Regions from separate parts of the Bacillus sp. AMCV2 genome, predicted to be linked through region 3. Evidence: riboswitches for the same ligand, from Rfam matches in the RefSeq annotation. Region 3 holds a riboswitch; each other region holds the start of a gene.

Region 1 (3,277 bases), 440 kb from region 3:
GAGCGGTTTTTGCTCCTTCAGCAGGCAAGGTTTCATCATGGTATTCAAGCGCTCTCTCTGGATCAAGAGATAGATTAAACTGATCCCGCCAACGGAATTCAAAACGGGCTTTCGATAACGCATCATCCCGGATTTGCGCCCCAGGATGCCCTTTTGCAAGGTCTGCAGCGTGCGCAGCAATCTTATATGTAATGACTCCTTCACGAACATCATCACGGTTTGGCAGCCCTAAATGCTCCTTCGGCGTTACATAACAAAGCATTGCTGTCCCGTACCAACCGATCATCGCCGCTCCGATCGCTGAAGTAATATGGTCATATCCCGGGGCAATATCCGTTGTCAGCGGCCCCAATGTGTAAAAAGGCGCTTCTTTACAAATGTCCATTTGTTTATCGACGTTCTCTTTGATTTTATGCATCGGAACATGTCCAGGACCCTCAATCATCACCTGAACATCATGCTTCCAGGCAATTTGCGTCAGCTCTCCAAGCGTCTCTAATTCAGCAAACTGCGCTTCGTCATTGGCATCAGCAATTGATCCGGGACGCAAACCATCCCCAAGAGAGAAAGCAATATCATACGTTTTCATAATCTCACATATTTCTTCAAAATGTGTGTATAAAAAGCTTTCTTGATGATGAGCCAGACACCACTGCGCCATAATCGCTCCCCCGCGTGACACAATACCAGTTGTCCGTTTGGCAGTCAGCGGTACATACCTAAGCAAAACACCCGCGTGAATCGTAAAATAATCCACTCCCTGCTCTGCCTGCTCGATTAGCGTATCACGATAAATCTCCCACGTTAAATCCTCCGCTACGCCGTTTACTTTTTCAAGCGCCTGATAAATCGGAACAGTTCCCACAGGCACGGGGCAATTGCGGATAATCCATTCACGCGTCGTATGAATATCTTTTCCGGTAGAGAGATCCATCATTGTATCTGCTCCCCAGCGGATGGCCCACGTCATTTTTTCCACTTCTTCTTCAATGGATGACGTAACCGCTGAATTCCCGATATTTGCATTAATCTTCACATGAAAATTCCGGCCGATAATCATTGGCTCACTTTCAGGGTGATTAATGTTTGAAGGAATAATCGCCCGGCCGCTGGCTACCTCGTCTCTGACGAATTCAGGAGACACATGCTCACGAATGGCGATAAATTCCATCTCAGGTGTAATGATCCCCTTTTTTGCATAGTGCATTTGAGTAACATTTTGACCTGCCTTCGCCCTCAGCGGTTTCCGCTTTAATCCTGGGTAGCTTACGTTTGGATTTGCTTTTTTATAACCGTTATCTTCTGGTTTTATAGCCCGACCTTCATACTCTTCCACGTCACCGCGCTCTGTGATCCATTTTTGGCGGAGCGGCTTTAATCCTTCTTGAATATTAATGGTTACTTCAGGGTCCGTATACGGTCCGCTTGTATCATAGACACGCACAGGCGCGTTTTCCTCTTCGCCGAACGATCCCGTCGTCGGACTCAATGCAATCTCCCTCATCGGCACTTGGATGTCCGAAGAAGAACCCTCCACGTATACCTTCTTGCTACCTGAAAAACTTGACATAATGGAAATGTTGGCTTGCTGCACTGAATTGTTTTGCATTACTTTTCCTTCCCCTTTCTTCGTTTGAAAGGACAAAATCAAGCCCATAACCAGCACAAAAAACCGGATTCATATAAATGAACCCGGTTACAGTCAGAAAGAAACATATTATTGCCCAGCACGACAATAACAAAAACAATTCCTCTACTTCCCCACGCTGGTACGAACCAGATCAGGTCCAAAGGGTTAAGAAGCTTACCTTCTCTCTCAGCCCGAAAGCGGGCACCCCCAGTAACTATTGATTTCGCCCTCATCTTAACATAAAACCAATCTGAAAAAAAGAGGAATATAGAAAATATTCAGCTAATTCATCCCAAATATTTGACCGGCAACGGGATTTCAGATACTTCATGTTCCCCCATTATCACCCGATATGCCTTTGCACCCGCTCTTGAACTCACGATTTGAAACAGCTGATCATTTATGAAATGGAGAGCAGCCCCATCATCCGCTGCATAGCCACTGCATAAGAACTTGTTAGATATCAACTGGTGGTATGCCGGTCTCCGATCCTTTTCCCCGTCATAATGGGGACAAAAGCTCCCTTGCAAAAAACCTAAACTTTTCAAACCTGTCAGCGGTCCGGCTGAATCTGTCACCCCTTCTTCAAACCAGCAGATCGCACCGGCACTTAATCCAGCTAGGACCACACCGTTCTTCCATGCTTCCCTGAGAATATGGTCCAGCCCCCACTCTTTCCATAACACAAGTAAATTCCGCGTATTTCCCCCGCCAACATAAATCACGTCCATTTCCATAACAAAAGAAGCTAAATCTGTTGATGGCGGCTTAAACAAAGATAAATAGACGGCACACAATCCAGTGTTTGAAATGCATGATAAAACCGCTGAATATAGTTTTGGGAATCTCCGCTCGCCGTCGGCAAAAAACAAATACGAGGCTGCTCTCGTTTTGATTGATTGAGGATATATTGATCGAGGGACAAATTATCCGGCTCCATCGAAAAACCCCCGCCCCCCATCGCAATAATCTGCTTCATCATCACACCCCCCAACAAATTTGTTGCTTATTATAGCATTTTGTATAGAAGCAAGAAACAAAGCCAAATACTTTCTTATCAGGAGCTGCTAAAAAAACAAAGGAGGTGGTTTCCCATTGAACAAAGTCTTTGTCCCAAAGATATTCTTGATTTGTTAACAACAATAAAAACCAGCATTAACAAATACACTGTCGCAATAACAGAAGCCGAAAATCCCCACATCAGAAGAGCGTTGCATGATCAATTAGATACAGCCATTCATCTCCAAGATGAACTGTCAGATTTTCTGTTAGAAAAGGGGTGGCTCGGGTGAGCAATTTCAAATCGATTCGCTTTATCTTACAGCAAAGACCACCAAAAGAGACGGGATCTCAAAGATGAGATGCCGCCTCTTTTTTATTGCTCCACTCTTCTTAAAGCCTCGTTTACCGTTTCTTTTATAAACGCGTCTTCACCGCTTAATCGGTCTAAACTGAGATCGCCGTTTCTCAGCCTTTCGGAAATATTGTTTATATCCTCCTCTACTGTGATTTGCAGCTCACCAGCCAAAAACATTCTGTGTAATTCATCTGCAACCAAACTTTCTTTATTCACTTCCATCCACTCCTTTATTTTCAATATTATTCTTAGTCTGTCCCTAGGCCGAGACGAATAATAGGAAAAAAGTA
Region 2 (3,277 bases), 210 kb from region 3:
AGGACCGTATATTACGCATGGAATACCGGCATCATACAGCCACCCGCCATCTGTAACTGATTGAGAAACGTCAATAATTGGACACTCCCGTTTCACTTTCTCATGAGAGGCAGTTAACGCTAAGACGCCTGGGTGGCCAGGGTCAACTTCCAATGCCGGAAAAATTTCTCCTCTGTCTTCTATCATGGATGAGCCTCCCCACTTGAATACAGGGCGGTTTTCCCTAAGCCAAATATCACTGTCACTCAGCCGATTGACGTAATCTTCTATTTCCGCTGCCACTTGGTCATGGGTTTCATTCGGATAAAAATGGACTGTGATCCACAGCCGGCATTCGTCCGCTATAAAAGCCGCATGTCTGCCGCCTTCTATAACTGCCGGGTTAATCGTATTTGTGCCTGGTTTAAAACCGGGATAACTTTTCATAATGGACCAGTGGCGCTCAAGTTCACCGAGCCCCGCAATGATTTTTGCCATTTTTTCAATTGCGCTTGCTCCGAATGTTCCTCCGCCTGCGTGAATCATATTCCGTCTCGTTCCATCATGAAATGTTTGACTGCTTTTGATTTCGATCCAGCCTGTAATGACACCACCTTGGCCTTGAATATGCATATCGCTCGTATCCGCGACAATTGCAAAATCAGCGTGGTAGCCCCTCTTGCAGCATTCAAGTGTGCCGGCTTCTCCAACTTCCTCTCCAATAACCGATTGCAGAATCAGATCACCGGGAAGCTCAATGCCGGCTTCACGAATTAATTTGACAGCAAACAGCACACAAGCCATTCCGCCCTTCATATCGGAAGCGCCTCGCCCGATTAAGAGACCGTTTTTTTCAATTGGATGAAACGGATTGTGCTCCCATTCTTCATCCTCTTTTACCTCTGCCACATCTACATGACCATTGATAATCAGGCTATAATAATCTGCTGAATCTGTTCCCTTTAGCTTCCCTACAACATTGGGATCTCCAGGGTACACATCCCATTTGTCGATCGAGAATCCCAATTCATTTAAAAAACCCGCAATCCATGACTGAATGCCCTCTGTATTTCTTGCAGGCGGAGCGGGTGTTTGATAAGAAATCAGTGTTTTAGCAAGCTGAATAAGCTCCTCCTTTTGTTCTTCCACTTTTTTTTGCAAAGAGTCTATTTGTTGATCCAATGTAAATCCGCTCCTATTCTTTAAAATCAAAAAAGCCGTTTCAAATGTGATGAAACGGCTTAATAAAAACAAACGGAGTCCGATGTACTCCGCTTTTCACCGCTTCCCTCCGCTGGCATGATCCAGATCAGGTCAAAAGGGTTGAGACAAAGTCTCTCTCAGCTTCGCAAAGCACCCCTAGGATGAATCTATATATGTTTGTCAGGCATTCGTTATCGGCTCAGCTCTTGTTAAAAACGGCCGATCCTGATTCCATAATACATGGATTGGCGTATCAAAAAAAGCGGAAAGTACTTGATCAGTAAGCATTTCCTTTATTTCTCCGGATCCAAAGACCTCTCCCTGTTTTAATAAAAGGGCTTTATCAAAGACAGGCAAAATTTCTTCAGCATGATGAGTCACATAAAGGATAGATGGTGCATTTTCTTTGTTTGCAATGTATGTAATCGTATCTAACAACTTTTCCCGGGCAATAAAATCCAGCCCTGTGACTGGTTCATCCAGTATCAGCAACTCCGGATCGGCCATTAGTGCTCTAGCAATCAACGCTCTTTGTTTTTCCCCTTGAGAAAGGGTTTCATAGCGGCGATCGGCATATTCAATTGCTCCCAAGTCCTCTAACAAACCAATCGCTTTTTCCCTGGTTTCCTTACTTGGCGTTTCATATAACCCAATCGAAGCGTAAGCTCCGCTCAAAGCAATTTCAAAGGCTGAATCTGCCGGATACAATTTTTGCTGAAGAGCTGCTGAGACGAGGCCAATTTTACGTCTGAGCTTTTCCCCAAGCTCTGTTTTGCCAAATTCATGGCCAAGCACCTGCATCTCGCCTGATGTTGGAAAATAATATGAGCAAAGCATATTTAACAGCGCTGTCTTCCCGGCGCCATTTAGGCCGTAAAGCACCCAATTTTCCTTTTCTTCCACCTTCCAATGAATATCTCTCAGTATCCATTTCCCATTCCGTTTTAGTGAGACATTGTCAAGCTGCAAAATCATCGTGGTCCTCCTCTTTATTACCTTTTATAATTGTTTTAATTTTCATAAAACTTTGTACGAACTAGGATACCTTACTTTTTCCAAAACGTAAACCATCCGTAATCAATAGAAAAGCCTTTAAAACAACATCGTTTTAAAGGCTTTTCATTATTGATGAATATTTTTATTCATTTGTTTGATAGCCGCTTTTTCAAGTCTGGACACCTGCGCTTGAGAAATTCCGATTTCCTCGGCGACTTCCATTTGGGTTTTCCCTTGGAAGAACCGCTTTCTCAAAATCATTTTTTCCCTATCGTTCAGCCTTCTCATGCCCTCTTTTAAAGCCAGCTCTTCAATCCATTGTGAATCTGTATTGCGCTCATCACTGATTTGGTCCATCACATAGATCGGGTCTCCGCCGTCGTTATAGATCGGTTCAAATAGAGAAACCGGATCCTGGATGGCATCAAGCGCAAATACAATTTCCTCATGCGGTACTTCAAGAACTTTTGCGATGTCTTCTGCAGTCGGCTCCTTGCTTGTCTCACTGATTAACCGCTCTCTTACCTGAAGCGCCTTGTAAGCGATGTCCCGGAGTGATCTTGATACACGGATCGGGTTATTATCGCGTAAATACCTGCGGATCTCTCCGATAATCATAGGTACAGCGTATGTTGAAAACTTAACATTGTGGCTTAGGTCAAAATTATCAATGGATTTCATTAGTCCGATGCAGCCGACTTGAAATAAGTCATCAACATACTCCCCTCTGTTATTAAATCGTTGAATGACACTTAAGACAAGACGCAAGTTCCCGTTTACAAGCTTTTCTCTTGCTGAATCATCGCCTTCATCCTGCAGCTGCCTAAACAGCTTTCTCATCTCTTCATTCTTGAGTACTGGTAATTTGGAGGTATCCACCCCGCAGATTTCGACTTTATTTCTCGACACTTTTTTCCCTCCCTACAGGAGCTGCTGTACAACGTTAAGTATCTCCTTGGGTGGGAAAAATATGCACTGCACTCAGACCGAAAAACTGTCGAAATCAGGAAATCCCTGTAAAATCAAGGGGTTCTAACCATAAAATTTTTTACACCATTTTGTTGAACTCTTTTCTCAACCTTTTTATAATTCTTTTCTC
Region 3 (3,277 bases):
AGCACTTGCAGCGATTAAGATGATTTTCAACAGAAACAGACTCTCTTCTGTGTTCTCCAGTCTTTCAACCAGCTGAAGAGACACCACTTGTCCATCGGTCCAAATCACCGGAACAGCAGCCTCGGCAAACAGCTTGCCGTCATGTTTCCTCACATCTGCCGTTTCTCCGCTATGAAAAGAGAGAGGAAAATCTTTATAGGCTTTTTCTTTTGTGATCGTCATAACGGCTTTTTGATCACCATTCACTACACGCACCATGCCATTTGCCGGAAGATAGGCCTGCAGCATATCCCGCAAAGCCACTCCTTCTGTTTCAGCGGCACGCAGCGCTTCGGCAATGTTATCCGTCTCATCAGCAAGCCGGGCCGCATCCTTTGATGTCAGCGCAGACGAAAAAATGAGATATACTGCGGTATGAACCAAAATTAATAAAATCAACAGTGATATTGATGTGTATAGATGAATCTTGGTCTTCAGCTTCATCGTTTACCCCTTAATGGCATAGCCGACCCCGCGAATCGTATGGATCAGCTGTTTTTCGTAAGGATAGTCCAGTTTTTTTCTGATGTATCTTATGTAGACGTCCACGACATTTGTATCACCGATATAATCAAATCCCCATACCGAGCTTAGAATTTGCTCCCTTGTCAGCACTTGCTGCGGATGCTTTAGCATATAGACGAGCAGATCAAATTCCCGCGGCGTTAATTCCACCTCTTTGTCTCCGCGTCTCACTTCACGGGTTTTTTCGTTCACCCGCAAATCGTCATATGTAAGAAAGGTGCCGATATCTTCAGTTTTTGTTCCATTTTGCCGCAACGCCGCCCTGATTCTCGCAAGCAATTCCTCGATTTCAAACGGCTTGGTGACATAGTCATTTGCACCGATGTCCAGACCTGTTACCTTATCAGGAATACTGTCTCGCGCCGTTAATAATATGACCGGTGTCTGCGAATCCGTTTTTCTCAAGCGGCGCAGCACTTCCAGTCCGCTAAGCCCCGGAAGCATGACATCAAGAAGCACCAAGGAATACCCGCCTTCCGCTGCCGCATCCAGACCTTCTGTGCCATTGTGTTTGATGGTGACGCTGTATCCTTCATATTCCAATTCAAGCTGTAGAACCCTGGCGATTTTTTCTTCATCTTCCACAATTAATATGTGTCCTTTTTCCAAATTTGATCATCCTCTCCCGTCCCTATATGAAAAAAATGATTTCGTTGTTTACAAAATGATTCTTATCATCTATTATGATGTCAAAATAAAAAATTGTATACGGAAAGCACTAGGGGTGCTGTTTTGGCTGAGATAAAGCGCGAAAGAAACGCGCTTTGATCCCTTATGACCCGATCTGGATAATACCAGCGTGGGGAAGTGCAGGTTGACCGAATGGTGTATTTTTTTGTGCGCTTAATCGATCTATGACTGCATATTCCCTTAGGATATGCAGTTTTTTATTTTACCAAAAAAACAGGAGGTCGGAGAAATGGAGCATATTTGCGGTACAAGCAGAATCGCCGGTTTTCGCTTCTCTTTATATCCGATGACGGATGATTTTATCAGTGTGATCAAGTCTGCGCTGAAAAAAACAGATACATCCAAGGTTTGGACGAAAACCGACCATATCAGCACGGTGTTACGCGGATCGATTGATCATGTATTCGATGCTGCAAAAGCCATTTACCTTCATGCAGCAAACAGCGAACAACACATCGTCATGAACGGCACGTTTTCCATTGGATGCCCGGGTGACACACAGGGGGATACATATCTTTCCAAAGGTGATAAGCGTGTCAATGAAGATGCTGTCCAAGGCTTGAAGGCGGAAGCGCCGTGCCAATTTGCCCTTTATCCAATGAACGAGCCGGATTATATGGGATTGATTATGAAGGCTGTCGACATTGCAAAAGCCCAAGGCACTTTCGTACAGGGTGTCCATTACGCGAGCGAGCTTGACGGGGATGCGCATGACGTATTCAGCACATTGGAAGCCGTTTTCCGCATGGCCGAGCAGCAAACAAACCACATCACCATGACTGTGAATCTTTCGGCTAACAGTCCATCAAGAAAAAACAGAAAGCAGGGATAACATGAAAAGCTGGAAAGTAAAAGAAATTGTCATCATGTCGGTTATCAGTATCGTATTTGCCGTTGTTTATTTATTATTTACACATTTCGGAAACGTGCTTGCAGGTATGTTTGGGGCAATCGCCTATGAACCGATTTACGGCATTTGGTTTATCGTTTCTGTGATCGCCGCGTACATGATTCGAAAACCGGGTGCGGCGCTCGTTTCTGAAATCATTGCCGCTCTCGTTGAGTGCCTGCTGGGAAATCCGTCTGGCCCGATGGTCATCGTCATTGGCATTGTTCAAGGACTCGGGGCTGAGGCTGTGTTTCTTGCAACACGCTGGAAAGCATACTCTCTCCCTGTCCTTATGCTGGCCGGTATGGGGTCTTCAGTAGCCAGCTTTATCTATGATCTCTTTGTTTCTGGCTATGCAGCCTATTCACCAGGTTATCTGCTCATTATGCTTGTGATCCGCCTCATTTCCGGCGCGCTTTTGGCGGGGCTTCTCGGAAAAGCTGTCAGCGACTCTCTCGCTTATACAGGTGTGTTAAACGGAATGGCACTCGGAAAGGAACTGAAAAAGAAACGGAAGCGGGCGTCAGAACATGCAAGCCTTTGATGAGCTTCTGACGGTTGAGCAGCTCAGCTTCTCTTATGAAGAAGACGAGAAACCGGTTTTTCAAGACATTTCGTTTGAGCTTCAAAAAGGAGAATGTGTTTTATTATTAGGACCGAGCGGATGCGGTAAAAGCTCGCTCGCCCTTTGTTTAAACGGTCTATATCCGGAGGCTTGCGACGGCATTCAGTCCGGACATGCATTTCTATTTCAAAAGCCGGTCACAGATGCTGAAACCTCCGAAACGATTGCTCAGCATGCCGGGGTCGTTTTTCAGGATCCTGATCAGCAGTTCTGCATGCTGACGGTGGAGGACGAAATAGCGTTCGGGCTGGAAAATCTGCAAGTTCCAAAAGAAGCAATGACAGAGAAAATCAACGCCGTATTAGAAAAATTACGCATTACCCATTTAAAAGAAAAAACGATCTCAACCCTTTCAGGAGGACAAAAGCAGAAAGTGGCTCTCGCCTGTATTTTGGCGATGGAGCCTGAGCTTATTATTTTAGATGAGCCGACCTCTCTTTTAGACCCTTTCTCAGCACGGGAGTTCGTTCATCTGATGAAAGATCTTCAGCGGGAAAAAGGTTTCAGCC

What was found. A riboswitch is a leader RNA that binds a small molecule or an ion and turns the genes downstream of it on or off. The one in region 3 is predicted to bind thiamine pyrophosphate.
Region 1: it holds a riboswitch for thiamine pyrophosphate, as region 3 does, so the genes downstream of both, thiC (phosphomethylpyrimidine synthase ThiC) here and thiU (HMP/thiamine ABC transporter substrate-binding protein ThiU) in region 3, are expected to answer to the same signal.
Region 2: it holds a riboswitch for thiamine pyrophosphate, as region 3 does, so the genes downstream of both, ylmB (N-formyl-4-amino-5-aminomethyl-2-methylpyrimidine deformylase) here and thiU (HMP/thiamine ABC transporter substrate-binding protein ThiU) in region 3, are expected to answer to the same signal.

What each region holds. Positions count from the first base shown of each region.
Region 1 is NZ_JBVYIB010000002.1:951,278-954,554, reverse strand. It holds gene thiC (phosphomethylpyrimidine synthase ThiC) at 1-1,609, opposite strand, end outside; TPP riboswitch at 1,742-1,849, opposite strand; partial or broken gene AC0OMA_RS05015 (Type 1 glutamine amidotransferase-like domain-containing protein) at 1,918-2,570, opposite strand; gene AC0OMA_RS05010 (spore coat protein) at 2,650-2,922, shown strand; gene AC0OMA_RS05005 (hypothetical protein) at 3,006-3,209, opposite strand.
Region 2 is NZ_JBVYIB010000002.1:1,599,413-1,602,689, reverse strand. It holds gene ylmB (N-formyl-4-amino-5-aminomethyl-2-methylpyrimidine deformylase) at 1-1,161, opposite strand, end outside; TPP riboswitch at 1,249-1,350, opposite strand; gene AC0OMA_RS08470 (ABC transporter ATP-binding protein) at 1,363-2,157, opposite strand; gene sigG (RNA polymerase sporulation sigma factor SigG) at 2,305-3,087, opposite strand; gene sigE (RNA polymerase sporulation sigma factor SigE) at 3,227-3,277, opposite strand, start outside.
Region 3 is NZ_JBVYIB010000002.1:1,386,945-1,390,221, reverse strand. It holds gene ykoH (two-component system sensor histidine kinase YkoH) at 1-483, opposite strand, end outside; gene ykoG (two-component system response regulator YkoG) at 487-1,173, opposite strand; TPP riboswitch at 1,275-1,387, shown strand; gene thiU (HMP/thiamine ABC transporter substrate-binding protein ThiU) at 1,484-2,086, shown strand; gene AC0OMA_RS07375 (ECF transporter S component) at 2,088-2,687, shown strand; gene AC0OMA_RS07370 (ABC transporter ATP-binding protein) at 2,674-3,277, shown strand, end outside.